DNA from 4 places in the Streptomyces sp. ActVer genome. Region 3 is predicted to be linked to each of the others. Evidence: riboswitches for the same ligand, from Rfam matches in the RefSeq annotation. Region 3 holds a riboswitch; each other region holds the start of a gene.

Region 1 (4,203 bases), on a different contig from region 3:
GAAGCTGACCGACTACCCGGTGGACGGGAACGGCTTCATGATCGGCGCGGGCGTCCCCTTCGCCAAGTCCCACAGGCACTACTCCCACATGCTCTCCGTCTACCCTCTCCACCTCGTCAACTGGGAACAGCCCGAGCACCGGGACCTGATCGAACGGTCGCTGAACCACTGGATCGGCTTCGAGGGCGCCCTGCGCGGCTACAGCTTCACCGGCGCCGCCTCCATCACCGCCCAGATGGGCCGGGGCGACGACGCGCTGACGTACTTACGCGAGCTGGTCGACCGCTTCGTACAGCCCAACACCATGTACTACGAGGCGGGTCCGGTCGTCGAGACACCGCTGTCCGCCGCGCAGAGCCTGCACGACATGCTCTGCCAGAGCTGGGGCGACACGATCCGCGTCTTCCCGGCCGTCCCGGGTGCCTGGCGGGACGTCACGCTGCACGACTTCCGCACCCAGGGCGCGTTCCTCGTCAGCGCCGTCCGCCGGGGCGGCACCACCCGCTGGGTCCGCGTACGCAGCCTCGCCGGGGAGCCCTGCCGGGTACGCCACTCCCTGCGCGGGCGTCTCACGGTCGCCGGGGTCGGCGGCCCCGCACCCGCCTGGCGCGACCTGGGCGACGGCGTCGTCGAACTGGACCTGGCACGCGACGCGGAGGCGGTGATCCACCCGGCGGGCTCGCGGCCCGACCTGCGGATCGCCCCGGTGGAGGTGACCGTGCCCGCCGACCCGTGGGGACTGCCGGAACCGCCGCAGAGCGGAACCGTCACCCGGCTCGACCTCACCGGACACTTCGACAACGACGGCATCACCACCGAGATGTACTACGGCGACGGGGACTTCGACGGCACCGGCCGTACGTACCCCATGGCCCAACTCCCGCAGACCGGGCAGACGACGGACAACGGCATCGCCTTCCTCTTCACCAACGGCAGCGAGGGAACGAACAACAACCTCGTGGCGGCAGGGCAGGAGATCACCGTCTCGCAGGGCGCGCAACGGGCGTTCACGAAGCTGCACGTGCTGGGCTCGGGCGACACGGCGGCCGTGACCGTCCCCGCGGTGGTCCGGTACGCCGACGGAACGAGCGAGGCCGCGCCGATCGCGCTGACCAACTGGCTGGCGTCCGGCCCCGAGTTCGGCGAGACCGAGGCGGTGATCACCGGTCAGATCCACTCGCGCACCGGGCCGTCGGCCACCAAGGCGGCCGTCTTCCACCAGGTGATCGAGCTCGACGCGCGCAAGCAGCTCACCGCGATCACCCTGACCACGCCCTCGGGGTCGTCCAGGGCCCATGTCTTCGCCCTCTCGCTGGAGCAGTAGTCGGGAGGGGCGGAAGCAGCAGGATCGGCGAACCGTGAGAAGTCGTCGAAGTCCGGCGATGTCTCGACCCGGTACGACGAAGGTCACAGTTATATATCGGACACTTCGCCCTTCAATCTTCACACGAGGTGCACATGTTGGCTAAGTTGACGGACAGGACGCACGACTCCCTCCGGTGAACCTCGCCGGGTCGCGCGGCCTCCGCCGAATCCGGTGGCCCTCGCGGCGACCGGAACCGGGGACCCAACCGAACTTTGGGGTGAATCGGCCCAACCGCCCGACAGGGCAAGGGCCGTAGGGCATACCTTCCGGATTCCTCGCCCGAACCCGACAGCTAACTCGGTAGGCGGAGCACGGAAGGAGTACGGCTCCCATCGCGCCGGAACGAACCCCGCGCCCCGGAGGCAGCAACCTCCCGGGCATACCCCGGCCCGCCCTCGCGACGGCGGCCGCCACCTCAGTGGACCTCTACTCCTCGGCCGGCGGTTCCTCGCCCGCATCGCCGGCAAGAGGGGACGACGGGCCCAGTCGCGAAGAGGTCCAGCAGCGGATCAGCAGCCTCTACGACCAGGCGGAGACCGTCAGCGGGAACTACAACGCGACCCGGGCGATGAACTCGGGGCGGCCGCGCGAGCGTATGGCACCCGGGCCCGACACGGGGCGTGAGCGTGCCGACACGGTCGCCGCCGCCGATCCCGTTCTGAGCGACCGCGCCAAGCAGTGGTTCGACGTGGGGCGTTCGCAACTGGGGCCCCTCATTCCCGCCGTGCTGCCGCCCGACAGGACGCCGGACCGCGGCCCGGCCGCGACGCGGCCCAAGAGCCCCGGTGACCGTCCGGCCGACCGGTCACCCGACCGCTCGCCCGACCGTGCGCTGGAAGGGGCGGGCAAACCCCTCCTGGAGCTGACCGCCGGACCCGGCACCGCGACAACCGCCCGACCCGTGGCGGAGTTGACCGCAGGACCCATCGCCGCGCTGCCGGCCGTGCCGCAGGCGCGACAGGAGGCCACCGCGATCCTGCCCGCGACCGCAGCCGATCCGCGGCAGTCGCTGAAGACCTCCAAACAGCGGAACCAGAGCAAGCTCGCGAAGGCCCGTGAGCTGCTCTCCGCGCACACCGCCCGGCGGAGCGCGCCGGTGGCGGCCATCGAACCCCCTCCGGCGGAGACCGTCTGGGCCACCACCGAGGGGCAGGGCTACCGCCAGGCCGAGGCCGAATGGTGGCAGCCGCAGGCGCAGCCGCTGTCGGCCGGTTTCGGCATGGAACCGGCCGTCGACGCCCTGGGCGGCCCGGACCTGACGTTCGGCATGGGGCTGCCCGCTGCTCCGGCCCCGACTCCGGCAGTCGCTCCGTCAATCGCTCCGGCTCCGTCGATCGGCATGGATCTGCCCATGGGCCCGGACCTGTCGTTCGGTATGGCTCCGCCCATCGACACCCGTACGCCGATCGGCACGGGCCTGCCCATCGGTTCGGACGGCGCCGCGAACCCGGGGTACGGCACTCCGACCCCCGGCTACGGCGTTGCGACCTCGGCATACAGCGGTGGGTCGACCCCGGGATACGCCGGACCGACCCCCGGATACGGCGGGAAGGCCGCGACAGCCGTCGACTTCGCCCGTGAGCAGATCGGCAAGCCCTGTGTCTGGGGAGCGATGGGGCCGGGCTCGTACGACTGCTCAAGCCTCACCCAGGCGGCCTGGAAAGCGGCCGGGGTCGCACTCCCGCGTACCGTGAACGATCAGGCGACCGCCGGTATGGCGGTCCCCCTCTCCGACATCCGTCTCGGCGACCTGGTCCTCTTCCACGGACACGTCGGCCACGTCGGCATCTACAGCGGCAACGGCATGATGGTCCACGCGCCGAGCCCGGGGGCGGCCATCCGCGAGGAGTCGATCCACTGGGCCGGCGAGCCGGCGATCCACAGCGTGATCCGGCCTGCCTGACCCGGAGCCGTACCTGACCCGGAGGCCGTATCGGAACGCGCGCGAGGCGCCGACCGATACGGCCCCTGATCGTCTCGTGACGGAGACGGCCGGTCCGCGGTCGGGTCAGCCCGCGTCGAGCGCGACGGCGATGTCGGTGATGGGTATCGGGAACGGGTACACGTCGGTCGTGGCTCCGGTGAGTACGTCGACGGTGTAGAGCGTCGTCGTCGAGGCACCGGCCGGGGTGAGGGCGGCGAAGGCCGTGTTCGAGATGGTCTTGCCCGCGCTCAGGTCGCTGAAGATGTCGAAGCCCGCGTTGGCACCGGCGTCGAAGCCGAGCGAACCGGTCGCGACCAGCAGGCCGTTGGCGGGCGGTGACTGGATGACGACCTGGTCCGAGGTCGTGTTGATGTCGAACAGCGTGGTCGCGGTGGCCGAGTTGAGGTCGTTGTTGGTGTAGGCGGCGCCGGTGACGCCGCGGGTCGTCGCCCCGTCCGTGGTCAGCGGGGTGTTCGTGGCGGTGCTGCTGTTGGCGAGGTTGTGCGCCAGGTTCTGACCGGTGTCGCTGATGATCCGGAGCCGGTCGGCCGCGGGGTTGAAGTCGACACCGAAGTTCGTGCCCTGCAACGGGACGCTGAGCTGCGAGACCTTGGTGACCTGCACGTCCGGGACGGCGGGCGGGGTCTTGACCGTGTAGACGCCGCCCTGGTTGCCGACGGCGTACATCAGACCGTTCTGTACGCGGAAGTCGATCCCGATGACCGCGGTGTCGCCGACGAGCCCGTTGATGACCCTGAACCAGTTGAGCACGTCGGGTCTGTCGGTGGTGAAATACGCCATCAGCCTGCCGTCGGCCGAGATGCCGAACGCCGGCAGGCTGGGTGTCGCCGCGTGGCTGGTGCCCGGGGTCGCCACGACGAGTGCCGCCATGGCGGACGCGGCCGCGACCGCC
Region 2 (4,203 bases), on a different contig from region 3:
GCCCGGCTCTCCTGTACGCGGCCCGGGCGACGGCTCCGGCACCGGTGGCACCGCAGTGGCAGGGCTACCCAGCGCCAACGCAGTACACGTACAACCCGTACCGCTCTTAATAGGCGCAGCCCCAAACCACAACACGAACCCAAGAGCGCAACCGCACCCCCACCCCAGACGAAACCCCACCCCCAGTCCCGCCCCGCCCCTCAGCCAGAAGCCGAGGTCAGCCTCCCCAACTCCCCCTCCGTGAGGACAAGCCCGGCCACCCCCAGCAACGCCGGAAGCTGCTCCACCGTACGAGCGCTGGCGATGGGCGCGACGACGGTCGGCCGGGACGCCAGCCAGGCCAGAGCCACGGTGGCGGCCTCGACCCCACGCTCCCGCGCGACCTCGTCGAGCGCGGCCAGCACCCGCGGCCCCCGCTCCGACTCCAGATGCGCACCCGCGGACCCGGCCCGCGCGCTGTCGACGACGGCACCCGCCCGGTACTTGCCGGTGAGGAGCCGAAGACGTTGCCGCCGAGGGAGAGCGGAAAAACTTCCAGGTCGGACGAACCCAGCTTGCGGAGAGAGGTCATGGGTGGGTCAACGGCCGTACCGGACGGCCGTATTCCGCACCCAGGAACCTCTCAGACCCTTCTTACGGGGTGAGCCCCTTGCCCCGCAGCCACGCCATCGGGTCGATGCCGTCGCCACCGCTGGTGTAGACCTCAAGGTGGAGGTGCGCCCCGGTGACGTTGCCGGTCGCGCCCACGCGGCCGATGACGTCACCCGTGCTGACCTTCTGCCCGGCGCTCACGCTGATCGACGACTGGTGGGCGAACCACAGCTCCGTACCGTCTTCGAGCTCCAGGATCGTGCGGTAGCCGTACGACCCGCTCCAGCCCGCTTCCTTGATCGTGCCGCTGGAAACGGCCTTGATCGGCGTACCCGTGGGAGAGGCGAAGTCCAGACCCGTGTGCTGGCCGGAGGACCACAGCGAGCCGGTCTGACCGTAGGTCGAGGTGATCGTGTACGAGGAGGTGGGCAGCGTGAACTGCTTGGCGAGCTCGGCGAGGCGCGCGGCCTCGGCCTTCTCCTTGGCCTCCTGGTCGGCCTTCTTCTTGGCGGCGGCGACCTTGGCCTCGGCGGCGTCCCTCTCCTTGGCGGCCAGCGTGGCTGCCTTCTTCGCGGCGGCGGCCTCGGCGGCCTCCTGGGCCTCGCGGTCCACCTGGTCCTGCTGCTGCTCGGCCTGGAGCATGATGCGGGCGCGCAGGGCCTCGCCGGCATCCGAGTTGCCCTGCTCGGCGTCGGCAGCGGTGAGGCCGACGGCGGTGATCGGGGTGCTGGAGCCCTCGGGGGCGTCGTCGTCCGAGAACGGCGAGCCGACGTTCGGCAGGTCGGGGATCGAGATCGACACCGGGGGCTTGCCGGTCTGCGCGGTGGCCATGCCACCCGCACCGACGGCGGCTATGACACCGACGCCCAGAACGGTCGAGCTACGGGCGAGTCCGCCGCCGCGCTGCTTGGCGACGCGGTGCCGGCCGCGGACCGGAAGGACGGTCTCCGCGCTGGGATTCCAGACCTCCCACGTCTCCTCGTCCTTACGAGCGCCGTAGGCGAATGTGTCGGGCTTCTTCTCACCCGAGGACTCACCCGTCAACTCATCCGGAACGAACGAGGGTGTGAGGGCAGACCGGTTGGACGCCACGTGGGCGCACTCCTTTCCTTCCTTCTCGCCTACCGGGTTAGCTGACGGGTTCGGAGCAGGAAGGTCTCCTACGCGCGTCAACCGCGGTGCGCTACACCGCGAAGACGAGCGATTCACCCCAAGTGATGGTTCCCCGGTTCCCTTGCGGGATTCGGCGCGTGCGCACGGAGCCGACTCTTGTGACGGCTGGGACGACCGCGCTGCGTTATCGAACGTTAATAGACCCGGGCACCGGATTCCAAGCTGTTCCTGATGATCGTTACGACCCTTGGCCCGGACTTACAGGTCACGAGCGGGGTAAATCGGGCGAGTTGATCGACATTCAGGAACAGGAGTCCTGTTGATGGTGCGTCAGCTGTTGAGCGGAGGGACGCCGTTCGACTACCAGCAGTGACATGGGTCTCCGAAAGAGCGACGCATCTCACGGCCGCCGCACTCACGACCGTCACGCAATCACCACGACCGTGCCCTCACGACTGCGCCCTCACGGCCGCCGCACCGCAAGCAGAGCCATGTCGTCGGTCGCCCCGCCCCCGGTGTGCCGCAGGACGTCGTCCAGTACCGCGGTGAGCAACGCGTCGGGCCCGGGAAAGACCCGCCCGGACAGCCGTCGCGCCGGATCGTAGAAGACGTCTCGCCGGTCCCGCGCCTCGGAGAGCCCGTCCGTGTGGAAGAGCAGCATGGCCCCGCCGGGGAACTCCTCCTCCTGTCCTCGGTCGGGCCAGGCCCCCAACTCCCCGGTCCCGAGCGGCAGCGCGGGCTCCGGCGCGGCGAGCGTACGTACCTCTCCGTCGCCGTACAGCAGGAGGGGCCCGGGGTGGCCGCGGTTCACGAGGCGTACGACCGGGGTGCCGTGCGGGATCTCGGCGAGCACGGCGGTGGTGAAGTCCTCGAAGACCGCGATGATGTCGCGCCGGACACCTTCGCGCGCGAGCGCCCGCTCCAGCCGCTGCGCGACCGCCTCCAGGCTGGCCTCCTGCTCGGCGGCCTCCCGGAAGGCCCCGATGAGTACGGCGACGACGCCGACCGCCCCCATGCCCTTGCCCCGTACGTCGCCCACGAGGAGCCGTACGCCGTGCGGGGTGTCCTGCACGGCGTACAGGTCGCCCCCGATGAACGCGCCCTCCTGCGCGGCCTCGTACCGTGCCGCGATCTCAAGACCGCCGATCCGCGCGGCCGGTTCGGGCAGTACGGCCCGCTGGGCGGCCTCCGCGATCTCGCGGGCGGTGGCGAGGCGCGCGTTGCCGCGTCCCACGAGCCGGTTGATGCCGACGGCGAGCACGGCGGCCGTGGCCACGGTGAGGACCTCTGTGACCGCACCCGCGTCGAAGGCGAACTTGAGATGCACGAGAGCCATGCCCACGGTCGCCGCGATTCCCGTCCACACCGTGGCGCCGAGCGAGAAGAGGGGTGCGGCGATGAGCACCGCGGCCGTGAAGAAGGGAGCCGCGGTGAAGTCCTGCGGGGTGAGGAGGTCGTAACAGACACCGGCGACGATCAGCAGCGCCGGCAGCACGCGGACGAGGGTGCGCTGGTACGAGGCGGTCCTCTCCACGGGCTCGACGTCCACGGGCTCGACCCGCACCGACTCCTGCTCCTCCACCTGTCCAGGCTTCCGGGAGCGGGGGTGGCGGGCGAGCGGACGAGGACCGGGCGGGTGAAGCCACCTGGGAACACCCGGGAAAGCGCCTGAAGAAAACACCCGGGAAAACACCTGAGGCCGGAATCCTTGATCGGATTCCGGCCTCGGGCCTTCAGTAGCGGGGACAGGATTTGAACCTGCGACCTCTGGGTTATGAGCCCAGCGAGCTACCGAGCTGCTCCACCCCGCGTCGTTAAGACCACTGTACGCCATCTGCGGGACCCGAAGCACACGCGTTAACTTCGCCCGCGCTTCACCGGGTGGTTTGGTACGAAAAATGACGATCGGCGATACGGGTCGGCCCTGCCCGTCGGCCGTACCGACGGGAAACGCGCCGGTCAGGCCAGATGACGGTTGGGGGCCTTCGCGTCGGCCTCGTACTCCGGGAGCACCAGGACGTCGGCGCCGGACGCGGCCAGCAGCCCGCTCCCGTCCGCGCCCGCCACGAAGGTGTCCGGCTCCCGCCAGGCGGTCACGACCCTGCGTACGCCCGCGTCGAGGATCAGCCGGGCGCAGGGCGCGGGCCGGGACGCGCGGCGGGCGCACGGCTCCAGGCTGCTGTAGACGGTGGCGGCCGCGAGCCGCGGATCACCCGGCTCGACCTTGGCGAGCGCGGCCTCCTCCGCGTGCGACACAGGGTCAGCCTCTCGGGAGTACCCCCGGGCCAGCTCCGTACCGTCGGCCGCGACGACGACCGCGCCGACGCTGAACGCGGTCCGCGAGGGCGGACACTCGGCGGCCAGTTCGCAGGCGAGCGCGAGCCATCGGTGGTCGGCGGCGGAGGGTACGTTCCCGGTGCCGGGCGCGGTGGGGACGTACCGCATGAGGACGACGTCCCCCACGGGCCGCGTCTCGACCAGCCGCAGCCGGTTGCGGGG
Region 3 (4,203 bases):
CAAGGGCGAGTGGCGTCTGGAGGTGGACCCGGGCTACGGAGGCACCCGTGTGTATCCCGACGGCCTCGAATTCACCGAGGAGGCCCTGGACACGTACACGATCGTCGAGTCGGACCCGCTGTCGGCCCGCGCCCGCTCGGACTGGTTCGTCCGGCTGCACCGGCCGGACCTGCCGTGGGACGCGAGCGTCGAGGCGCACTCCGAAACCACCTGCGACGAGGCGGACTTCATCACCTCGAACGAGGTGATCTGCAAGGACGGTGACGAGGTGGTGTTCCACCGCACCTGGGAGAAAAGGATTCCGCGGACCGCGGGGTGAACTCGTACGCTCCCCGAATGACGGCGAAGGCGTACGTGGACCCCACGACCGCAAACGCGTATGTAGGGACCCCATGACCGCATACGCCTATGTGGGGCCCGAAGACATAAGGGAGGCCGTCCGGCCCGGCGGGGGCGGTGCCCGGATCCGGACCCCGGCCGACCTCGACGCCTTCCTGTCCGCCCGCCCCGCCGACGAACTCGACGAGCCGTTCACCTTCGTCGTCGACGCCTCCCTGACCCTGCTCCTGGCCCCGCGCCGCTCCGAGCACGTGGCCTGCGCGGACGGGAAACCGGTGTGCGCCGCCGGGGAGTTGGGCTTTGCGCGGACCTCGTCCGGCTGGGCGGTCACGTACGCCAGCAACCAGTCCACCGGCTACTGCCCCGACCCCGAGTCGTGGCGGTCGCTCGCGGCGGCCCTCACCCGCGCGGGCATCGACCGCACCGGCGCCCACACCGTCGGCTACACCCACCCGATCACCTACCGCCGCTGCCCGTCCTGCGCCGGGTGGAACTCCGTACAGGACGCCCATTTCGTATGTGCCCTCTGCGACGCCGATCTCCCGGCCGACCACCGCACCGGCCCGACGGACCTCGCGCTCCTCGCCGACGAGGAGGGCAACTCGGTCAGGATCACGGTCCTCGGCCGGCACCCGCGAATGGTGGCGGGCCTCGCGGCCGAGATCGTCGTGGAGACGCCTTTCGTCCGTGGCCGCCTCGAACTCGCTCTGTGGCGCCGCCGACTTGAGGCCTGGGGGCACGCCCTGGACGCCGCATTCGACCGCGGCGAGGACATCGCGTGGATGACGGTGGAGCGAGGACCGTCGATTTCCATTCGGCTCACGGGAGAACGGGATTGCCCCGAGGTGATCGTGGAGGACGACACGATTTCCATGGCCACGGTGTGCGTTCCCGTCGATCTTCCCCGGAACTGGATCGACAGCCACCGACAGAAACTGCGTGACGTACTGACTCTCTGGAACCCAGAAGGCTGACCCTCCGGGACCCTGAAGAGCAGTGAGAACGTTTCTGGACAAGTAGCCTCTTATGCCGACTGGGCGGACATCCAGGCTCCGCCCGACTTGCCCGTATTAGGCACCTAGCGCACCTAATTCCCCACCTGCGCACGTGAATTGGGTCACGTCCGCCCGGGACGGCCACTTTGCCGAGCCGGTCGATTCACCTTTGCTCAAGGCAAGTTGAACTTCACCTTCCGAATGGATCAAGAATTCCCATCTGCCCCGAACAGGCAAATGACATCTCCATGTGAATTCTGGGCTTGTTCACGGCATGTGCTCTCGCATACGTTCACGTCACTCCGGATGGACCGCCTAATCCTGCCGCCGCCCGGAGATCCCAACCACCCATTCACTCGCGTACGGCAGGAGCGGGGGACCCAGGTAGGCCGCCGGTCCGGATTCCGGAACGGCTCGGGGTGAAGCCGCGTGCAGCATGCGGCCGGGCAGCTCCCGCCCGAACCCGACAGCTCACCTCGCAGGCGTCGGAGAGGAAACGCGCCATGGCCGCACGAGGCAAGCACCGCCGCCCCAGAATGAACACCCTCACGCGTGGCATCGTCGCCGCGGGAACCGGCGGAGCCGCGCTCGCGCTCCCCATCGTGGGCGCGACCGGCGCCCAGGCCGCACAGCCGACGCAGGCCGCCCAGGCCGCACCGGCCGCGGTCCCGCAGGTCTCGCTCGTCACGTACAAGGTGGTCTCGGGCGACACCCTGACCAAGATCGCCAAGAAGCACTCCACGAGCGGCGGCTGGCAGAACCTGTACAAGGCCAACCGCGCGGTCATCGGCGACGACCCGGCGGTCATCCGCCCCGGCCTCAAGCTGACAGTCGGCACGAAAAACGCCCGAACCTCCGCAAAGACGGCCACTGCGACCAAGGCGTCCACCGCGTCCGCCGTCACCCCCGCCGCCGCGAAGACGTACACGAACGACCTCGACGGCTGGATCAGGGAGTCGCTGGACATCATGGCCCAGCAGGGCATCCCCGGGTCGTACGACGGCATCTACCGCAACATCATGCGCGAGTCGTCGGGCAACCCGCAGGCCATGAACAACTGGGACTCCAACGCCGCGGCCGGTACGCCGTCGAAGGGGCTCCTCCAGACCATCGACCCGACCTTCAACGCCTACCACGTGGCCGGCACCTCGATGGACCCCTTCGACCCGGTCGCCAACATCACGGCGGCATGCAACTACGCCGCCGCGAGGTACGGCTCGATCGACAACGTCTTCGGGGCCTACTGAGCGGGCCGGTATCGGGCCGACCGATGCCGGACGTACTGGTGCCGGACGTGCTGGTGCCGGGTGTGCCCGCGGCGAGGGAGACCGACCTCTCCGCGGGCCGCCCGGCTTTCTCCTGACGCAGAACCCTGACGCAGAACTAGGACCGCGGGCCGAAGAGCCGTTCCAGTACCACCGCGATGCCGTCCTCCTCGTTCGACAGGGTCACCTCGTCGGCCACCGCCCGGAGTTCGGGGTGGGCGTTGGCCATCGCGACGCCGTGGGCCGCCCAGTCGAACATCGGGATGTCGTTGGGCATGTCACCGAAAGCGATCGTCGTGGCGGGAGTGAGGCCGAGGTGTTCGGCCGCCAGGGCGAGACCCGTCGCCTTGGTCACGCCACATGGCTGGAGTTCGACTGTGCCGGGGCCGGACATCGTGACCGTGGCGAGGGAACCGACCGCTCCGCGGGCCGCGGACGCCAACTCGTCGTCGGACAGCAGGGGATGGCGCAGCAGCACCTTGCTGATGGGTTCCGTCCAGAGGTCGTCGCGGCGCAGGACACGTACCGCGGGGAGCGTCGGGTGCGGCATCTCGTACCCCGGCTCGATGAGCGTGAGTCCGTCGACACCGTCCTGGTCGACCGCGGCGTACACGTCCCCGACCTCCGCCTCGATCTTGCCGAGCGCCGTCTCGGCCAGCTCGCGGTCGAGGGTGACCGACCAGACCATGCGCTCGGCGCCGGCGTCGTACAACTGCGCTCCCTGACCGCACACCGCCAGTCCCTGGCTGCCCAGTTCGTCCAGCAGGGGGCGTACGCGCGGTGCCGGGCGCCCCGTCACCACAAGGTGCCTGGCACCTCTCCCGATTGCCATCGCCAGCGCGGCGCGTGACCTGTCCGAAAGAGTGTCGTCGCCTCGCAACAACGTCCCGTCCAGGTCAGTGGCGATGAGTGAATATGCAATCGGTGCGGCCATGATCAGAGAATACGGATCGAACGCCCCAACGACTCGACGGGAACCGGACGTCGTCCGGTATCTCGTCAGGCACAGGGGTCGTCACAGGCACCATCCGTCGGCCGCCCGGGGGCAAATCGCGGGCGAAGAGGAGCAGTTGGCCATGCCCTGCCTGCTCCCCCGCCCCCGGTCAACCGGCCCGTCGCCCGCCCCCGGGCCCCATCTCCCGGTGCCCGGCCTCGCCCCGTGGACGCGGCTCGCGCGCGGCCTTCGCGCCGCTCGGCGGCTTCGGCGACGCGTTGATGCGTACGCGCACGAAGCGGAGGTTCCGTTCAGCCGCGCGCCCCCACCAGATGCCGGACCAGCCTCGGTGAGGCGAACTCCGTCCCGCACACGAACCGCATCACGGGACCGTACGAAGCCGCCGCCGGCAGCCCCGTGAAGTACAGCCCGGGTACCGAGGACCTGAACCCGGCACCCAGCTTCGGTGTCCCCCGGCTCACCGCCAGTTCCGTACGCAGTTCGTGCCCGAGGAAGTCCATCGAGGCGAGGTCGACGCGGTATCCGGTCGCGGCGACGACGTGGTCCGCGGAGAGTTCCTCGACGCGTCCGTCGAGGGTCTGGACGGCGAGGGCCGGATGGCCGCCCGCCGATCCGGAGCGGACGATCCGCGACACCTCGCTCACCTGCA
Region 4 (4,203 bases), on a different contig from region 3:
ACGACTTCCGCGACTGGGCCGGGATGATGATCCGGCACGGCGGAGGGCCGCGCGGAGGCGTGGCGCGGTCCGTGAAGAAGATGCGCGGCTATCTCGCCGAGCTCATCCACCGCAAGCGCGAGGAACTGACGGAGGCGCCCGCGCCGGGCGAGGACCTCCTCTCCGGTCTCATCAGGGCCTCCGACCACGGCGAGCACCTCACCGAGAACGAGGCCGCCGCGATGGCCTTCATCCTCCTGTTCGCCGGTTTCGAGACGACCGTGAACCTGATCGGCAACGGCACGTACGCGCTGCTCACCCACCCCGAGCAGCGGCAGCGGCTCCAGGACTCCCTCGCGGCCGGCCGTACGGACCTTCTCGCGACCGGAGTCGAGGAACTGCTCCGCTACGACGGACCCGTGGAACTGGCCACGTGGCGGTTCGCCACCGAGCCGCTGAGCATCGGCGGGCAGGACATCGCCGCAGGCGACCCCGTACTCGTCGTGCTCGCCGCCGCCGACCGCGACCCCGCCCGGTTCGACCAGCCCGACACCCTGGACCTCTCCCGCCGTGACAACCAACACCTCGGTTACGGCCACGGCATCCATTACTGCCTCGGCGCACCCCTCGCCCGGCTGGAGGGCCAGACCGCGCTGGCCACGCTCCTCACGCGCCTCCCCGACCTGCAACTCGCGGGCGATTCCGCCGATTTGCGATGGCGCGGAGGGCTCATCATGCGCGGATTGCGCACGCTTCCGGTGGAGTTCGCCCCTTCCGGGAAGGTGCGTACGGACTAGCGGGCAGCTAGCAGACGGAGTCGACGGAACATGAGACTCCGTCAAGTTGTGATCTTCACGTTATCTGCGCTGCATCGACTTGTGACAAGAGTTCGACTGCCTATACGTTCACCCATCAATGCGGCCGGTCCCACCTGCCGCAGCAGTCACAAGCGCAGTCGTCGGCTGTGCGCTGTGCGCACTCCTTGCTGTCACGCGAAAGGCAACCGCATGCTCTCCGGGAACGGTCGTCACCGTCGCCCCCGTCAGGCTCCGGCTCTCCTCGTCGCGGCGGGCGTGACCGGGTCGGCCATCGCGATCCCTCTGCTCGGTGCGACCGGCGCGAGCGCCGCAAGCGGAACCACCTGGGACGCGGTCGCGGAGTGCGAGAGCGGCGGCTCGTGGAGCGCGAACTCCGGCAACGGGTACTACGGCGGCCTCCAGATGACCCAGGAGACCTGGGAGGACAACGGCGGCCTCGACTACGCGCCGAGCGCCGACCAGGCCAGCCGCTCGCAGCAGATAGCCGTCGCCGAGAAGATCCTCGCGAAGCAGGGCACGAGCGCCTGGGCGACCTGCGGTCTCGTCGCGGGTCTGACGCAGAACTCCGGCTCGGCCGACGTCGACACGGGGGTCGCGGACGACTCGCCGACCCCGTTGTCCGGCTTGGGTATGGGGGACAACAGCAACGGGACCAAGTCCGACACATCTGGTTCATCCGGTTCGTCCGACTCGTCCAGCGGTAGCGGCGACAGCGCCGACTCACAGGATTCCGACAGCTCCTCCACGGATGCCACCGCAAAGAGTGACGACCCGGACAAGTCGTCCCAGAGGGGGGAGGCTTCGGCCGAGGGTTCCGGAACGGAAGACACCGGCTCCGGCCGTCACCGAGGCGACGGTGCCGACGAGGGCGCCACCGACTCCCGCGCGGACGACTCCGCCGGCCGGCACGCCTCGCGCAGCGACAGTGAGTCGCGCGTCGCCGCCGAGGGCTCGTACGCCGTGCGTTCCGGCGACAGTCTCTGGGGGATCGCCGACTCCCTTGGCGTCGAGGGTGGATGGCGGGCGCTCTACGCCGAGAACAAGGAAGCCATCGGCGACGACCCGGACTTCATCATCCCCGGTCAGAGCCTCGATGTGGACGGCCTGCAGACGGCGGACAAGTAGCGTCCGCGCGATGTGCCATGTGGTCATCAAGGCGTCGAATCGGGCGAAAAACAGCGGCAGTTCGCACTGAATGTCCGATTTGGTGAAAGTGAGACATGGATCTCAAGAGCCTGATCGTCTTTGAAATTCGGCGGATCGCGTGTCTACGGTCGTGACCGCTCGCCACTGGTGAGCCCCGACGGTCGCAACGCCGAATCCTGCCAGCGGCCGTACGGGAACAGTCGTCGCGTCAAGCGCCGTAGGCAGGAGCGGGGGACCCAAGGTAAGTGCCGGACCCGGTCGTTGAGGCCAGGTACGGCTTGGGGTTAAGCCGCGTGACAGCAGTGTCGCGCGGCCGGGCAACTCACTCGGCCCGAACCCGACAGCTCACCTCGCAGGCGTCGGTGAGGGGATCACTTCATGCTGCTTTCCGGCAAGGGCAAGCACCGCCGCCCGTCCAAGGCCACCCGTATCGCCACGCTCGCCGGTGTCACCACCGCGGCCGTCGCCGTCCCGCTGATGGGCGCCACGGGAGCCTCCGCCGCCACCACCTCCGAGTGGGACGCCGTCGCCCAGTGCGAGTCCGGCGGCGACTGGTCGATCAACACCGGCAACGGCTACTACGGCGGCCTGCAGTTCTCGGCCTCCACCTGGGCCGCGTACGGCGGCTCGGCGTACGCCTCCACCGCCAACCAGGCCTCCAAGTCCCAGCAGATAGCCATCGCCGAGAAGGTCCTCGCGGGCCAGGGCAAGGGTGCCTGGCCGAGCTGTGGCGTGGGTCTGTCCGGCGCCTCGACCGGTGGTGCCCCGGCTCCCTCGAACTCGGGCAACTCCGGCCAGAGCACCTCGCAGTCGCAGCAGCAGAGCACCAAGTCCTCCGAGGAGCGCGCCTCGCGTTCCCAGGAGCGCTCGACCGCGAAGAAGACCGTCGAGACCCCGACCGGCAAGAAGGTCAAGAAGGGCGACGGCGAGTACAAGGTCGTCAAGGGTGACACCCTCAGCGAGATCGCCGAGAAGAAGAACGTCAAGGGTGGCTGGGCGAAGCTGTACAAGCTGAACGACGACATCGTCGACGACGCCGACTTCATCTTCCCGGGCCAGCAGCTGCACCTCAGCTGACACCCGTCGGCCGCGACCCCCACTTCGATCGTCCGGATGTCACGTCCCGGCCGAGGCCCTGGCCGCTCAGCCTCGGCGGGATCTCCGGATCGGCCGGATCCCCGGCCCACGATCGAATCGCGGCTGAACCACAGCGCCCTCACATCCGTGTCCCCCATAGTGGAGGCCTCGTGAGGGCCACCCCCGTCCCCCACGGGCTCCCCGCTCCGGTGCGTGTTCCCCCGTACGCACCGGAGCGGGGCTTTTTCTTTCCCGCGCTTCCCCCTCGCTTCCCCCTCGCTTTGTTCCGTTCGGAAACAATTTACTCTCGGTTCTGTCCAGGAGGCGGTCGAGGGCTGGCCGATCCCCGGCAGCCGGTTAGGCTCATGCCGCGGGGCCACCACAGGTCCGCGCCCAACCGGGCCTTCGGCCCGGAACAGCTTGCGTCACATCCCATAAGGAGATGCTCGTGCCGTCCATCGACGTCGTCGTAGCCCGGGAAATCCTGGACTCCCGAGGCAACCCCACGGTCGAGGTCGAGGTCGGCCTCGACGACGGCAGCACGGGTCGTGCCGCCGTTCCGTCCGGCGCCTCCACCGGTGCCTTCGAGGCTGTTGAGCTCCGTGACGGAGACCCCAACCGCTACCTCGGCAAGGGTGTCGAGAAGGCCGTCCTCGCCGTCATCGAGCAGCTCGGCCCGGAGCTCGTCGGCTACGACGCCACCGAGCAGCGCCTCATCGACCAGGCCATGATCGACCTGGACGCCACCGACAACAAGGGCTCGCTCGGCGCCAACGCCATCCTCGGCGTCTCGCTCGCCGTCGCCCACGCCGCGTCCGAGGCGTCCGACCTCCCCCTCTTCCGCTACCTGGGCGGACCGAACGCGCACCTGCTGCCGGTCCCGATGATGAACATCCTCAACGGTGGGTCGCACGCCGACTCCAACGTCGACATCCAGGAGTTCATGATCGCCCCGATCGGCGCGGAGTCCTTCTCCGAGGCCGTGCGCTGGGGCGCCGAGGTCTACCACACCCTCAAGAAGGTGCTGAAGAGCCGCGGTCTGTCCACCGGCCTCGGCGACGAGGGCGGCTTCGCCCCGAACCTCGGCTCCAACCGCGAGGCCCTGGACCTGATCCTCGACGCGATCAAGGAGGCCGGTTACATCCCCGGCCAGCAGGTCGCCCTCGCGCTCGACGTCGCCGCC

What was found. A riboswitch is a leader RNA that binds a small molecule or an ion and turns the genes downstream of it on or off. The one in region 3 is predicted to bind cyclic di-AMP.
Region 1: another riboswitch for cyclic di-AMP. It lies ahead of O3Q52_RS26415 (C40 family peptidase); the one in region 3 lies ahead of O3Q52_RS14825 (LysM peptidoglycan-binding domain-containing protein).
Region 2: another riboswitch for cyclic di-AMP. It lies ahead of O3Q52_RS41745 (M23 family metallopeptidase); the one in region 3 lies ahead of O3Q52_RS14825 (LysM peptidoglycan-binding domain-containing protein).
Region 4: another riboswitch for cyclic di-AMP. It lies ahead of O3Q52_RS38175 (transglycosylase family protein); the one in region 3 lies ahead of O3Q52_RS14825 (LysM peptidoglycan-binding domain-containing protein).

What each region holds. Positions count from the first base shown of each region.
Region 1 is NZ_JAPWHT010000173.1:12,416-16,618, reverse strand. It holds gene O3Q52_RS26420 (Tat pathway signal sequence domain protein) at 1-1,324, shown strand, start outside; cyclic di-AMP (ydaO/yuaA leader) riboswitch at 1,517-1,689, shown strand; gene O3Q52_RS26415 (C40 family peptidase) at 1,785-3,269, shown strand; gene O3Q52_RS26410 (DUF4394 domain-containing protein) at 3,375-4,203, opposite strand, start outside.
Region 2 is NZ_JAPWHT010000407.1:4,000-8,202, reverse strand. It holds gene O3Q52_RS41755 (PrsW family intramembrane metalloprotease) at 1-110, shown strand, start outside; partial or broken gene O3Q52_RS41750 (aldo/keto reductase) at 201-494, opposite strand; gene O3Q52_RS41745 (M23 family metallopeptidase) at 634-1,683, opposite strand; cyclic di-AMP (ydaO/yuaA leader) riboswitch at 1,695-1,850, opposite strand; gene O3Q52_RS41740 (PP2C family protein-serine/threonine phosphatase) at 2,168-3,286, opposite strand; tRNA gene O3Q52_RS41735 (tRNA-Met) at 3,442-3,515, opposite strand; gene O3Q52_RS41730 (dihydrofolate reductase family protein) at 3,664-4,203, opposite strand, start outside.
Region 3 is NZ_JAPWHT010000073.1:9,019-13,221, forward strand. It holds gene O3Q52_RS14815 (CocE/NonD family hydrolase) at 1-319, shown strand, start outside; gene O3Q52_RS14820 (DUF5959 family protein) at 393-1,313, shown strand; cyclic di-AMP (ydaO/yuaA leader) riboswitch at 1,670-1,834, shown strand; gene O3Q52_RS14825 (LysM peptidoglycan-binding domain-containing protein) at 1,838-2,581, shown strand; gene O3Q52_RS14830 (HAD family hydrolase) at 2,718-3,533, opposite strand; gene O3Q52_RS14835 (NAD(P)-binding domain-containing protein) at 3,845-4,203, opposite strand, start outside.
Region 4 is NZ_JAPWHT010000339.1:5,343-9,545, forward strand. It holds gene O3Q52_RS38165 (cytochrome P450) at 1-776, shown strand, start outside; gene O3Q52_RS38170 (transglycosylase family protein) at 987-1,922, shown strand; cyclic di-AMP (ydaO/yuaA leader) riboswitch at 2,147-2,317, shown strand; gene O3Q52_RS38175 (transglycosylase family protein) at 2,322-3,020, shown strand; gene eno (phosphopyruvate hydratase) at 3,469-4,203, shown strand, end outside.